DNA from 4 places in the Pokkaliibacter sp. CJK22405 genome. Region 3 is predicted to be linked to each of the others. Evidence: predicted binding sites of a transcription regulator. Region 3 holds the regulator's gene; each other region holds the start of a gene.
The links. Region 3 encodes sigma-54, which starts transcription at its own class of promoters, with help from an activator protein. Its sites were predicted from a motif close to TGGCACNNNNNTTGCTNT; they were not measured.
Positions count from the first base shown of each region.

Region 1: the regulator sigma-54 is predicted to act here: its motif matches at 1,254-1,271, upstream of ACKC9G_RS06260 (BON domain-containing protein).
Region 2: the regulator sigma-54 is predicted to act here: its motif matches at 1,933-1,950, upstream of nirB (nitrite reductase large subunit NirB).
Region 4: the regulator sigma-54 is predicted to act here: its motif matches at 2,542-2,559, upstream of ACKC9G_RS04410 (PA2169 family four-helix-bundle protein).

Region 1 covers NZ_JBKKHQ010000009.1:183,383-186,834, forward strand. Annotated here, with positions in the region: gene ACKC9G_RS06250 (hypothetical protein) at 1-184, shown strand, start outside; gene ACKC9G_RS06255 (flavodoxin family protein) at 242-823, opposite strand; gene ACKC9G_RS06260 (BON domain-containing protein) at 1,311-2,006, shown strand; gene ACKC9G_RS06265 (DUF1328 domain-containing protein) at 2,129-2,296, shown strand; gene ACKC9G_RS06270 (PA2169 family four-helix-bundle protein) at 2,600-3,073, shown strand; gene ompW (outer membrane protein OmpW) at 3,142-3,452, opposite strand, start outside.
Region 2 covers NZ_JBKKHQ010000009.1:20,190-23,641, reverse strand. Annotated here, with positions in the region: gene nirB (nitrite reductase large subunit NirB) at 1-1,787, opposite strand, end outside; gene ACKC9G_RS05480 (NAD(P)/FAD-dependent oxidoreductase) at 2,078-3,295, opposite strand; gene ACKC9G_RS05475 (ABC transporter ATP-binding protein) at 3,317-3,452, opposite strand, start outside.
Region 3 covers NZ_JBKKHQ010000014.1:113,326-116,777, forward strand. Annotated here, with positions in the region: gene rapZ (RNase adapter RapZ) at 1-284, opposite strand, end outside; gene ptsN (PTS IIA-like nitrogen regulatory protein PtsN) at 281-745, opposite strand; gene hpf (ribosome hibernation-promoting factor, HPF/YfiA family) at 753-1,061, opposite strand; gene ACKC9G_RS10960 (RNA polymerase factor sigma-54) at 1,165-2,652, opposite strand; gene lptB (LPS export ABC transporter ATP-binding protein) at 2,714-3,442, opposite strand; gene lptA (lipopolysaccharide transport periplasmic protein LptA) at 3,439-3,452, opposite strand, start outside.
Region 4 covers NZ_JBKKHQ010000007.1:270,260-273,711, forward strand. Annotated here, with positions in the region: gene ACKC9G_RS04400 (BON domain-containing protein) at 62-652, opposite strand; gene ACKC9G_RS04405 (hypothetical protein) at 1,170-1,382, opposite strand; gene ACKC9G_RS04410 (PA2169 family four-helix-bundle protein) at 1,861-2,328, opposite strand; gene ACKC9G_RS04415 (DUF6691 family protein) at 2,691-3,098, opposite strand; gene ACKC9G_RS04420 (YeeE/YedE family protein) at 3,095-3,452, opposite strand, start outside.

The sequences.
Region 1 (3,452 bases), on a different contig from region 3:
CCCGGGGATGCAGTTTCTGGCCTATGCCTATCGCGACGTGAAGGATGCAACCCTGCAAAAATTCTCGAATGACCTTGCCAGCGATGATGCCCAGTGGATGATCAACCTCAGCAAAACTATCGTAATGCAATCCATGACGCCGAGTATTGATCTCTACGCTCAGCGTTTTATCGACAAGCTCTGAGCATTTTCTTCGAGTACAAAAAAACCGGCCTGAGCCGGTTTTTTTATGAGGTGAGATTTATCGTGCCGCCATCCAGCGCAGTGCTGATTCAGAAATCCGGATACCAAATTCACGTGCGGTATCCAGATCACCGGGCAACGGGCCTTCATCAGTGGAAGCATCCGAGGGTGACTGAGTCATCAAACCGGCTGAGCTACCAAGATAGTTAATGTCATTGCGCCCGGCGGACTTGGTGTTGGACGGCAGCATACCGGTACCGATCCACAACATGCCGTGCTGCATCGCCAGCGTCATCAGGTAATGCAGGGTCATATCCTTGTCACCGTTCATTGAAGCGGAGTTGGTGAAACCTGCCGCCATCTTGTCTTTCCAGTCCAGTGCAAACCAAGGCTTGCTGCTGGCATCCGCCACCTTTTTGAACTGCCAGGATGGCCCACCCATATAGGTTGGTGTGCCCATGACGATAGCATCACAGACTTTGAGCGTTTCCCAGCCACCGTCGGGCAAGTTGCCGTCAGCATCAATCTCAAGTAGTTGTGACTCCACCCCTGAGACAGAGCGAATACCTTCCAGCACAGCCTCCGCTACCTTGGCTGTGTGTCCATAACCGCTGTGATACATCACTACGATGCGTGCCATAACTTCCTCCTTTAAGTGCTTCAACCTGCCGATAACCAATAAGTCATAGCAGCATTAATAACTCAGATGACCTATAAGGGCAGATATCAGGCAAGACAATTCTTAGGAAAGCCCAAGCAACTTATATCAGCGCAACTTCTCACTTCAGTCTATTGTGTTTCTTTCCATTAACCCATCATCTCGATATTTACCCCACCGACTCTGATAGAAATTTCTAAAAACACGAAAAGTCTGATCAGGCGTTACTCAACCCCCAAGAAACAAAAAGCATTACTTTTTTTTGAACAAAAATAACCACGAAACCAGGCTGAAACAGTCTATTTTTTACAATGAAAGAATTACTTTTCTTACTCGGTAAATATCACAGAAAGCCAGAACTTATTTTTCAAAATAAATTATAAAAACCTTACATTTCAACAACTTAAAAAATTGGCACGCTCTCTGCTCTAGTAATTCCTGCAAACCACTGTGAAAAGGAGCTCACATCATGAAACGTACATTTAAAACAGCTATCGCTACTGCCATTATCGCTTCAATGCCTGTACTGGCTAATGCCGATACCATGAAAAGTGATACGGACATGAATAAGGTGGACACTCAGTCAACTGAAATGACCAAAACCGGTGATGCCACCAAGGTAAATGGTCAGAATAATCTTCATGCCAAATCCGATGATTGGAAAGGCGAAATGAAAGATGCCTGGTTGGATGGCCGTATTGAAACGGTATATCTGATGAATAAAAACCTGAACCCTTTCGATATCGATACCGAAGTCGAAAAAGGTGAAGTTACCCTGACCGGTAACGTTGATTCAGAAATCAATAAATCACTGGCAGGTCAGCTTGCCGAAAACATCGATGGTGTTACTGGTGTGAAAAACAACCTGACCGTTAGTACTGACAATGATGTCAGCATGAATGATGACGACATGGATGCTTCCGGAAAGTCTTCCTTCATGGCAAAGGTTGATGCTGCCACTACCACAGCAACAATCAAAACCAAGTTCTTGATGGATTCCGATATCTCCGGTACTGCCATCAATGTAGATACCGCACCCAGCGGTGAAGTTACCCTGACCGGCTCTGTTGACTCCAAAGCAGAGAAAGATAAAGCCATTCAGGTTGCCAAAGACGTTGACGGTGTGAGCGATGTTGTCGATCACCTGACCGTTGCGGCCAAGTAATTCACCCGGCAGTTAATGAGACGTACTGAAGAGTGAATGTTAACGCGGCATCCAGCCGGATGCCGCCCACAGGATGCAAAGCCCCCAATTGATGGGACATAGGCTTTCCAAGGAGTTTGGTTATGCTTTCATGGGCACTGATTTTTCTGGTATTGGCGCTGGTAGCCGGCGCTCTGGGTTTTGGTGGTATTGCTGCGGCATCTGCCGGTATCGCTAAAATTCTGTTCATTATCTTCCTGGTGATGTTTGTCGTCTTCCTGATTCTGGGTCGTCGACCACCACGGGTGTAGCACCGTCAGGGTTGCGTCTTTAACCCGATCCTGACTTGTTAAACGGTAGGCAGAGCAATGCTCTCCTACCGCTCTCAGGCCTGATAACAGGGCCACCTCAATACCCAACCCATTTGTCCCCCCTGTTAGATCAAACACAATGCCACTCACTAGCGACTGGCTCTGCCTAATCGGGGGCTAAAGGATAATTTTTCGATACGGACTATCGAACAAATGGCAGCTTACCTCGCCGCCTCACAGCCGGTTACCAGACACACTGATCGGCAAATTAAGAGCAGGCGACGGTGACAAAGGAGTATCAACATGTTGGATAAAACAATTTCTGAAAGTGATGCAAAGGCTCTCGCCTCTTTTCTCGACATTTGCGAGGACGCCAAATCGTTTTACCTGCACGCCGCAGAAAAAACCGACGATGAAGCACTGAAGCGCCTGTTTAATGATCAGGCAGCCTCCCGCGATGCCATCATCCGTGATCTGCGCCCGGAATATGAAATCCGCATGAAGGAGCCTCTGGAAACCAAAACCACCATGACTCACAAATTGCACGAGTGGTACGCTGATATGAAAGTGGCAGTGACTCGTGAGGCCAAGGAAGATTATGTCCTGGTGAAAGAGCTTGAAGAGGTGGAGGACAAAACTCTGGTGGAACTTCAGGAAACCATCCATGAAGTACAAAGCCCGGAGCTGGAAAACCGCCTGAATCTGCAGTTAACGCAGATGCATAAGGCGCATGACCGCATGATGAATATGAAAGACAACATGCCGAAAACGCACTGATCCACTGACAGTGCATCGCAAAGAGAAAGGGAGCTGAGGCTCCCTTTTTTACGTCCGTACGACCTGATTTAGAAGCGGTATCCCGCACCGATCATAAAGGCCACCGGGTCGATCTCGGTTTTGATCTTCTGGCGAGAGCCTCCGGCATTGAAGGTGACGTCAGTGTCGATATCCATGTACCAGACTGAGGCATTGGCGTAGATGTTATCAGTCAGCTTGAGATCCACACCCGCTTCGGCTGCCAGCCCCCAGGAGCTGCTCATGTCCAGATCACTGAGCCCTGCAGACTTGCCGGTGCTGGAGAAGTCTTCATCAAAGAAGAAGGTGTAGTTCACCCCCAGCCCGACATAAGGACGAATCGCTGAATCTGACTGGCCGA
Region 2 (3,452 bases), on a different contig from region 3:
GCGATCTCGCCGATGCGAATCAGCCCCTGTGGGGTGATTTCACCACCGGGAATACGCGGCACCACGGAATAAGTGCCGTCTTTTTGCATGTTGCCAAGGTAAATATCGTTGGTGTCCTGCAGGCCAATGTTGGCATCGGACAGCACGTAGCCGTTCCAGCAGCTGGAGAGAATCGAGCCAATCAGCGGTTTACAAATCTCACAGCCTTCGCCTGAACCATGTTTGTGCAGCATGTCCTCGAAGGTGTGAATCTGGCCGACGCGGATCAGGTGGTACAGCTCCTGACGAGTGAAGGCGAAGTGCTCGCAGACATTGCGATTCACGCTGATGCCACGGCTTTCCAGCTCATGGTTGACTACCTGCGTCAGCAACTGCACGCAGCCGCCACAGCCGGTGCCCGCTTTGGTGGTGCCTTTCACATCGGCCACGGAGCAGCAGCCGCCCTCGACCGCGCCGCGAATCGCCCCTTTGGAGACGGAGTAGCAGGAGCAGATATTGGCCGCATCCGGCAGTGCCGCCGCCCCGAGCATGGGTTTGCCTTCGGCGCCGCTACCGGCTGGGAGAATCAGCGCTTCCGGGCTATCGGGCAGTTCAATGGCATTGAGCATGTATTGCAACAGGGTGTCATAGTCGCTGGTATCGCCAATCAGTACCGCACCAATGACACGCTTGTTCTCGGCATCAACCACCAGCTTTTTGTACACCTCGGCAGGCTGGTTCTGATAAACGTAGGTCAGAGCGCCCGGCGTGCGCACATGGGCATCACCGATGGAAGCAACATCAACGCCCATCAGTTTGAGCTTGGTGCTCATATCAGCACCGGCGAAGGTGCTGACGCCACCGAGCAGATGGTCAGCGGCCACACGCGCCATGGTGTAACCCGGACCGACCAGCCCGAAAATCTTGCCATCCCAGAGTGCACATTCGCCGATACTGTAAATGGACTCATCGGAGGTCTGGCAGACATCGTTAATGACGATACCACCACGCTCCCCCATCGCCAGCTCAGCCTGGCGTGCCAGCTCATCACGGGGGCGAATACCGGCGGAGAAGATGATGAGATCGGTATCAAGGAAGCTGTCATCGGTGAAATTCATGCGGTGCACATACTCGGTGCCATCGACGATTTCACGGGTGGCCTTGTTCAGGTGCACACCGACACCCAGCGCCTCGATTTTCTTGCGCAGCACATCGGCGCCGGCATCATCGAGCTGCGCCGCCATCAGCCGTGGTGCAAATTCGATCACATCGACCTCAAGCTCAAGATCACGCAGTGCCTTGGCGGCTTCAAGGCCTAGCAAGCCACCCCCGATAACCACACCACGTTTGGCCTCTTCAGAGGCTTTGGTGATGGCTTCGAGGTCTTCAATGGTGCGATACACAAAGCAGTTCTTGCGGTCATTACCGGGAATCTGCGGTACAAAAGGGAAGGAGCCGGTCGCCAGCACCAGCTTGTCGTAACCGACCAGAGCACCGCTGCTGGTGGTGACGGTTTTGGCGGCGCGATCAATCCCGGTGACTTTCTCGTGCAAATACACCCGGATGCCACGCTGCTCATAACTGGCCTTCGTGGTCATCGCCAGATTGTCGGCATTCAGGGACTGGAAATACTCGGTCAGATGCACGCGGTCGTAGGCGACCCGTGGCTCTTCGCCAATCACCGTAATGTCGAAATGGTTGGCCTGCTCGCTGCCGAGCAGGGATTCGATAAATTGATGACCGACCATGCCATTGCCGACCACCACGACGCGGCAGGGCCATTGCGCTGCTGAAGTGACTGACGTCATAACGGTTCCTCACCTGTTTGTCGTAGACAAAATTCATGCATAAAAAAACGGCGTCGCTCCTGCTCTGATTTCAGAGAGGAAGCGGACGCCGTTGTCCGAAAAGAGTGAAACCGAAGTTTCCTCTTGCCTGTTTAATGACTTTCTCTAAGCAGGCTTTATGCCATTTTGAGAAAGCCTTGTAATTCAGATGCTTAGATAATCGCCATTCAAAGTGCGATCAGTTTTTGTTCAGTATCGAGGCCTGATCAATCCCGCAGGCACCGAAATGGTTCGCACGGTGGGCATGACGTTCACTGCGGAAAGAGCAGTTGCTGCCGCTGCTGTTCGCAGGAATCACCGCTGACAATCCACTGATGATACTGCTGACCAAAACGCACATCGCCGTAAAGAATGGCGCCAACCAGCTGGTTATCGCGCAGCCAGAGGCGGCGATACTCACGGGTTTGCGGGTCCATAAAGGTCATGACTTCGGCATCCTCAGAATTAATCTCGCCGCTTGAAAACAGCTCTATGCCACTGACTTTTAGCTGGGTGGCGATGGCTTCCTCTTTATAGGGCAGAGACTCTCTGCCACATAAAACGCCAGCCAGTGTTTCAGCCTGCCGCCAGATCGGAGCGACCAATCCGTAAGTGGTACCGTCAAACTCGCAGCACTCTCCCAAGGCATAAACATCCGGATCACTGGTGCGCAAAAAAGCATTTACCCGTATCGCCCGGTCACAGCTCAGGCCTGCTTCGCGGGCAAGTTCTGTGCGCGGTGTGATGCCAATCGCCATAACAACAAGATCGGTCATGATGTGCTTGCCGTCTTCCAGGGTCACGATACCTGCGAACTGCTCGGTGTGGTCTGTCTCAATACTGGCCAGACGCGCCCGGGTGATAATCCCCAGGCCTCGTTCGCTCAGGGCCGCTTGCAGCATGGTGCCTGCTTGCTGATCCAGCTGACGGTTAAGAAGCGTCTCTGCGCGATGCAGCAGGGTGGTTTCCACACCTTGCTTGCGTAAGCCTTCTGCTGCTTCAAGTCCAAGCAGGCCGCCACCGATGACAACGGCTCGGGGGGCACGAATGCGCTCTCTTTGACGCGCAAATCGGCTGAGGCGATCAACATCCTGCCAGTTACGAAAGCCCATCACGAAAGGCAAGGAGCAACCTTTCACCTTGGGTACGGTAGGCACCGAGCCGGTTGCCAACACCAGCTTGCCGTAGTTCAGCTGCTGACCTGACTGCATGATTAGCCGTTTGCTGGCGGGGTCGATCGCCATCACTCGGGTGTCGGTGCGGTACTCAAAACCCTGTTCGTCGTACCAGGCCTGAGGGTTCAGATTCAAGGCTTCATTACTGATCTCGCCTGCCAGAAGCGGAGAGAGTAGCACCCGGTTATAGGCAGGGCGTATTTCTTCGCCGAGAATCAGCACCCGCTCCGGCCGGTTGGACTCTTCAGCCAGCCGCTGCAATAGTCGGTTGGCCGCCATGCCGTGACCGATGATTACCAGATCGTAAAATCGCATTCTGGCTCTCCTTGTCCGCTATTAGCCTTGCGCCGCCTGTTTGTCTGGAGACGCTGACGGGGCATCGTCTTTGTTGCGACTGCTGCGATGACTGTCCAGATGCTCAATTTTGCGCTGTTTCTCATAGAGGAAGCTCAGCACCTGCTGGCGATAACGG
Region 3 (3,452 bases):
CTTTCTTCGGCATCCAGATAGATCACTTCACAGTGCACGCCCATTTCCCGGATTTCCTCTACCAGCACGGGGAGGTCGCCAAGGTTATTGGGCAGGTTACGGGCATCAATACTCACCGCCATATTCTGGCGTTGTGTATCGGGGGCCTTTTCCGCCTGCTGTACCAGTGCCTTTAACAGATCCACCGGCAGGTTATCGATACAGTAATAACCCAAGTCTTCCAGCGCATTGAGGGCTGTACTTTTACCGGAGCCTGAACGGCCGCTGATAATAAATAACTTCATGCCTTGTCCGGAACGATGGACAGAGCCGCCTTGTAGAGTCCTGCAGAATCGCTGGCCACGCGCAGCTGTTGTACGTTTGCCGGGTTTTGCAGCATGCCCGCAACCATGGCCAGGGCCTGGAGGTGTGACTCATGGGCTTCTTCAGGTGCCAACAGTACAAAGATGATATCCACAGGCTGGCCATCTCTGGCATCAAAGTCCACCGGGGATTCCAGATGGATCAGCGCAGCGGTCACTTCTTCACATTGAGACAGGCGGCAGTGAGGGATGGCAATACCACCACCTAGGCCAGTACTGCCAAGTCGCTCACGTCCAATAAGTCCATTGAAGATATCGTCGGTGTCGATATCCGTGAGATGTTCTGCGAGCAGGCCGGCAGCCTGCTCGAGAACGCGCTTTTTGCTTGACCAGGGTGCACCGGTCAGGGTGCAGCTCTGGCTTAGGATTTGGTCAAGTTGCATAAAGACGTTAGCGTACCATTGCACCCTGGCTACGAGCCTGGTGCTTCTCTTTGTGTTTGAGGAGCTGACGATCGAGCTTGTCCATCAGACCGTCGACGGCGGCATACATGTCGATATTTTCATTACTGGCGTGGAGGTCGGCGCCTGCCACATGAACTGTGGCTTCTGCAATCTGACGCTGCTTCTCGACGTTCAGGGTCACCTGAACACTGGTGATCGAGTCGGCGTGACGCTCAAGTTTCTGCATTTTATTTTTTACAAAGTCAGTCAGGGCAGGAGTTAATTCCAGCTGATGGCCTGTGATGTTTATTTGCATATGACTCTCCTGATTTGCCAGTGATTGTTCGCTGGTTAGATTTCACTATAGCCAATCCAAGACTGGGCTCGTCAAATCTATTTAGCGCCAAATCGTTTCCTTTTCAGACCAGCCGCTTACGTTCATTCGATGGAGCAATTGCCATCGCTTCACGATACTTGGCGACGGTTCTTCGCGCGACATTAATTCCCTGATCGCCCAGCAGGGTTGCCAATTTGGCATCGCTCAGAGGCTTGCGCGGTGGCTCATCGGCAATCAACTTCTTGATCATTGCCCGAATCGCCGTGGAAGAGGCTTCTCCGCCATCGGCAGTGCCAACATGGCTGGAGAAAAAGTACTTCAATTCAAAGACACCACGAGGGGTGTGCATAAATTTTTGCGTCGTGACACGGCTGATGGTGGATTCATGCATTTCGACGGCCTGGGCGATATCTGCCAGAACCATTGGGCGCATGGCTTCCTCGCCTTCCTCAAAAAAGTCGAGCTGGAACTCCACAATCTTGGTAGCGACTTTCAGCAGGGTGTCATTACGGCTTTGCAAACTTTTGATAAACCAGCGTGCTTCCTGTAGCTGATTTTTCAGATAGGTGTTATCCGCGCTGTTGTCCGCACGCTTGATCATGCTGGCATAGCTGTTATTCACCTTCAGGCGCGGCATCGCTTCCTGATTCAGCTCGATAGTCCACTGACCCTCTTTTTTCGCCACCACCACATCAGGTACAACGTATTCTGATTCGCCTGCATTAATGCTGGCGCCGGGGCGGGGGTTAAGGCTCTGGATCAGGTGTATGACGGCTGTCAGCTGTTCTTCAGAGAGGCGGGTGCGACGCATCAGCGTTGCATAGTCGCGGGTGCCGAGCAGGTTCAGGTGCTGGGCAATGATGTCCATGGCTTCCTGACGCCAGGGCGTGGTGGTCGCCAGTTGCTTGAGCTGGATGGTCAGGCACTCGGCAAGATCGCGTGCTGCGACGCCCGCCGGATCCAGCTGCTGCAGGTGATGAAGCACCATCACCATCTCATCCATTTCCACCGGATCTTCTTCATCCAGATCATCAAGACTTTCAAGCAACTCTTCCAGAGGAGAGGTCAGGTAGCCTTCTGCGTTAATGCTGTCGACCAGGGTGAAGGCAATGGTGCGATCACGATCGCTGAGTGGCATCAGGTTGAGCTGCCACTCCAGATGGTCCTGCAGGGATTCGCCAGCAGTGGCTCGTGACTCAAAGTCATAGCCATCGTCACCATCCCCGCTGGAGGATGAGGCAGGCAGTGTGGAATAGGTATCTTCCCAAGAGCTGTCTACGGACAGTTCATCGGGAATGTCATCAGACCACTGGCTGTCAGTGTCGACTGCGCCGTCCTGCTCATTCTGTGAGGTGTCCCGGGTTTCCTGATTGTGCGCGGTTTCATAGCGTTCTTCAGGTACGGGAGTATCAAACTCTTCTTCAACATCCAACAGGGGATTACCATCCAGTGCTTCCTGAATTTCCTGCTGAAGATCCAATGTGGAAAGCTGCAGTAAGCGGATGGCTTGCTGCAGTTGCGGGGTCATGGTCAGCTGCTGACCGATTTTTAACTGTAAAGAGGGCTTCATATTTGGCTACGAAGATACTTCCGACTCAGTAATTATGGATGGCTTAGGCCATTCGAATGGGTCAATAGCGAAAATTTTCACCAAGGTACACCTGACGAACCTGCTCATGTTGCAGAATCGTCTCGGCATCGCCCTCAGCGAGAATGTGCCCGTCACTTACAATGTAGGCGTGATCACAAATCGCGAGTGTCTCACGCACGTTGTGGTCGGTGATCAGTACACCGATGCCACGCTCTTTCAAATGGCGAATGATCTGCTGAATATCCGTGACCGAGATCGGGTCAACACCGGCAAAAGGCTCGTCCAGCAAAATAAAATCCGGATCCATGGCCAGCGCGCGGGCAATCTCCACACGACGGCGTTCGCCCCCGGATAAACTCATGCCCAGACTATCCTTAATGTGGGAGATGTGAAACTCCTGCATTAAGGACTCCGCCGTTTTCTTGCGGGCATCCTGATCAAGATCTTTTCGGGTTTCAAGGATCGCCATCAGGTTTTTCTCAACGCTTAACTTGCGAAAAACGGAGGCTTCCTGAGGCAGATAGCCGATGCCCGCACGGGCGCGGCCATGAACTGGCAGTGGGGTTAAGTCCTGATCATCACGGCGGACTTCGCCCTTATCCGCGGCGACCAGACCGACAATCATATAAAAGCAGGTGGTTTTGCCCGCGCCGTTGGGACCAAGTAAGCCAACGATCTGGCCTTGGCTCACGGAGAGGGAGACGTCCTTGACTACCTGACGGCCCTTATAGGCTTTAGCCAGGTGGCGTGCTTGCAGGGTGCTACTCATTCAGTTGTCT
Region 4 (3,452 bases), on a different contig from region 3:
CCCTGGAGCGGCAACCTTCAGGCTGCGCTGGAACAGGTTTCCTGATCAAGGTGAGCTTAAATCAGGAATTTTCTGCAGGTTTGGAGACCACCAGGTCATCCACAACCTTGGTTACTCCATCCACATCCTTGGTGGTAGCAACCGCTAAATCCTTTTCTTTATCACTGGGGATTGTTCCACTCAGGGTCACTACACCACCAGGCGCTGTTTCAACGCTGATATTGGTCGAAGTCAGCTCTTTTTGGAGAAACAGCTGGGTTTTGATGCTGGCTGTGGTAGTCGCTGCATCAACCTGCTGCATAAATGAGGTTTCAGAGTCATCACGCTTCTCAGCTTTACCATCAACCTTCAGGTTGTTAGTTACGGTGGTAACTCCTTCGATATCTTTAGCAAGAGAACCTGCAAGTTCTTTATCGATATCGGAATCAACAGTACCGGTTAAGGTAACGGCACCTTTTTTTACATCCGTGTCGATCTTGAATGGATTCAGATGTTCATTCATCAAATACATGGTTTCGATTTTTCCGTCGAGCCATGCGTCTTTTGCGGTGCCAGTCCAGCTTTGATTGCTATTGGCTGAGTCTGCAAAAGCGATTCCTGAAGTTGCACTTAATACGGTTGCCAGTGCTGTCATCTTTACTACGTGATTCATTTGATTATTCCTTCATCAGATTCACGATTAATATAAAGCATTCGCCGTGCCAACTTTTTAAGTTATTGTTTTTTAAAGGTTTTTTTGTTTTTCTATCATGATTTTTATTCCGTCATTAACTTATTTACCAAGTAGCTTTGTAATAGCGTTGAAGTTTTTTCAGGGTGGTTTTTGTCAGTATTGTTCGTGTTGAATAAGGCAAAAGTTTAATTGCTATCAAGTGTTACCTGAGTATTTCAAGGATGATTCTTAGGTAATAATGAGTGAGAGAATCTAAGATGCAGTGGGAGGCTTTTTGATAAGTAAGCTTGGAAGATAAAAAAAAGAGGTGTTACTGAAAGGTAGGTCTATTGAAAACTATTTTAGTTTTGAGGTGTGATTCTGAATTTTTTGTCGGGGTTTGAAAATAATTACTTTTATTTTTTAGGTGCTTATAAAGTAGAAAACCCATAGGTGATAGTTTGCTATCGCCTATGGGCTTTATTGGGCAAGGTATATTTTGCCAGAGCGCAGGATCTTAGATTGCCAGCTCTTCTTTAATTTTGTTCAGTTTGTAGTAGCTGAAGCGTTCCATGAAAAGGCAGATCGCAAATGTCGCTACAATGAATGTTAAGCAAATGCCAACTACATTCACGGAGATTGTTGAGAACAGGCCAATTGTCGCTGCAAGGGCTACCAGGGTTCCTACGAATAAGGTTAACAGAATCTCAATCATCGTCTTATCATCCATAATTTATTATCGGTTAGTTGTTTGTATATAAGCTAGATGTGTGCCAACTTTTTAAGTTATTGATTTGTAAGGTTTTAAATGGTCATTTGTTAGTTTTTCAAGCAGCTGCTTGTAGAAATTTCCTATCCCTTTGGCAAGTTTTTCCAGATCGGGTAATTTTTGGAAAAGCGTTGTAATGATGGAGTCGGTATTTTTTACGTAAGGCACCCGTTAAAAATTACATACTTTGAAATATGAGTTACTTCCGGAGGATGCGGTGCTCCTATGAAGTTTCGCAGCTGTATTCGCTGGGAAGCCAAACTAGCGAGGTCGTGGTTATGCATGTGTTGAGAATAGGCTTTTTAGCCAGGCTATGAAGGAAGGGAGCGGCTGCGAGATTTTCGTTTGGCAGATGAGAAGAGGCTGGATAAACGAAAGCCCCAATTAAGGGGCTTTCATTTTTTAAGGCAAGTAGGACGTTTTGAGGGAGGTGGTTTCATCAGTGATGCGTCCGCTTCATATCATCCTTGATCGACTTCATTCGATCATGGGCCAACTGAATAGTGGCGAGATGGCTTCCTAGTTTGCTTGCCAGCCTTGGGTTATGCAGTGATCTCACTGCCTGTTTCAGCTCATTCAAAGACCTTGTCTCGGCTTCTTCCAGCGCCACAATGAATTGATAGTCCTGGCTGTCTGAAAGTGATGCCCGAATGTCTGTATACCATTGCTGTAATGTGCCTGAGACGGTGCCATTATCGACTGGTGATCCTTCACGATGCTGAACTTCTTCTGTCAGCTCCTGAATTGCTTCCCGGCGAGCTTGCGCCTGCTCAAGAAACACTCTACGCAAAGATGCACTGTCAACCTCGCGAGCTGCATGCTGATAGAAGCTTTTTCCATCCTCACATACGGCTAGCACTTGGTTTAACACCTTTAACTCAGTCTTCTTTTCGTCTTTGGTCAACATAATAAAGTCCCCTCTTGGCTCGCTTTAATCCGACTATGGTGGTGCTGAGACGAAGTGCCGCATCCTGCGGACTGAACCTCATTCTTGAGAGTCTCAAACTCCAAAGATTGCTGATGTGTCATCAGCCGAGCTTCCAAGGAGTGGCAGTGCGTTTATGAAAACTCGCTTCCGCCTCTCTCCTTCAGTCAATGCTATTAGTTTGCAGTAATAGATAATGCATTTGCTGTGCCAGTTTTTAAGTTATTGTTTTATAAGGCTTTTTTGTTTTTATGATACGGTGGCAAGTAACTTTGTCAGGGCAGAAAGTAAGAGGGTGGCAGATATTACAGGGTGCCTTAATACACTGTATTTCATGCAAAAAGTCAGGATTTACCTGGAAGTTTTACCAGCATGCCTATCAGCATAAAGATGATGAATAGCCAGGCAAGCGGCAGCCCTGAGGCTGCCAGTGCCAAGCCCGGGCCCGGGCAAATACCGGCTAATCCCCAGCCTATGCCGAAGAGTAAGCTACCGAAAATCAGCGAGCGAGTGATGGGGTGCTTATCAGGGAGCTCTGCAGGTGTGCCATAGAGAGTTGCATCGCGCTGCTCGACCCAGTGAAAACAGGGAAAGGCTATGGCAATAGCTGCCACCATCACCAGAATCAAAGACGGGTCCCACTGTCCTGCGATATCGAGAAAGGCCTGTACTTTTTGCGGGGACGTCATACCGGAGATCATAAGCCCCAGTGAAAACAGCACGCCACTTACAAAGTTAATTCCTCTGCTCATGATGCTGCTCCTTCAAGTAAGCGAAGACAGGCAACGGTGATCATCCCCATCGCAATAAAGCTGAAGGTGGCTACCAGTGAGCGGGGTGAGAGGCGTGCATTTCCGCAGACTCCATGGCCACTGGTGCAGCCTGAGCCCAGTCTTGTACCTATACCCACTAATAACCCTGCGATTATCAGTAACCACCAGGAGGAATGAATGCTTTCTGTTTTGCTGATCGACCAGGGCGTCAGTGTCAGTAATGCCGGGGGAAGCATGAGTCCTGCAAGAAATGCGAGATTACTCCAGCGGGCTGGGCCTGTGGCCTTAATGCTCTGTCGGATCATGCCGCTGATCCCGGTAACGCGCCCTAAT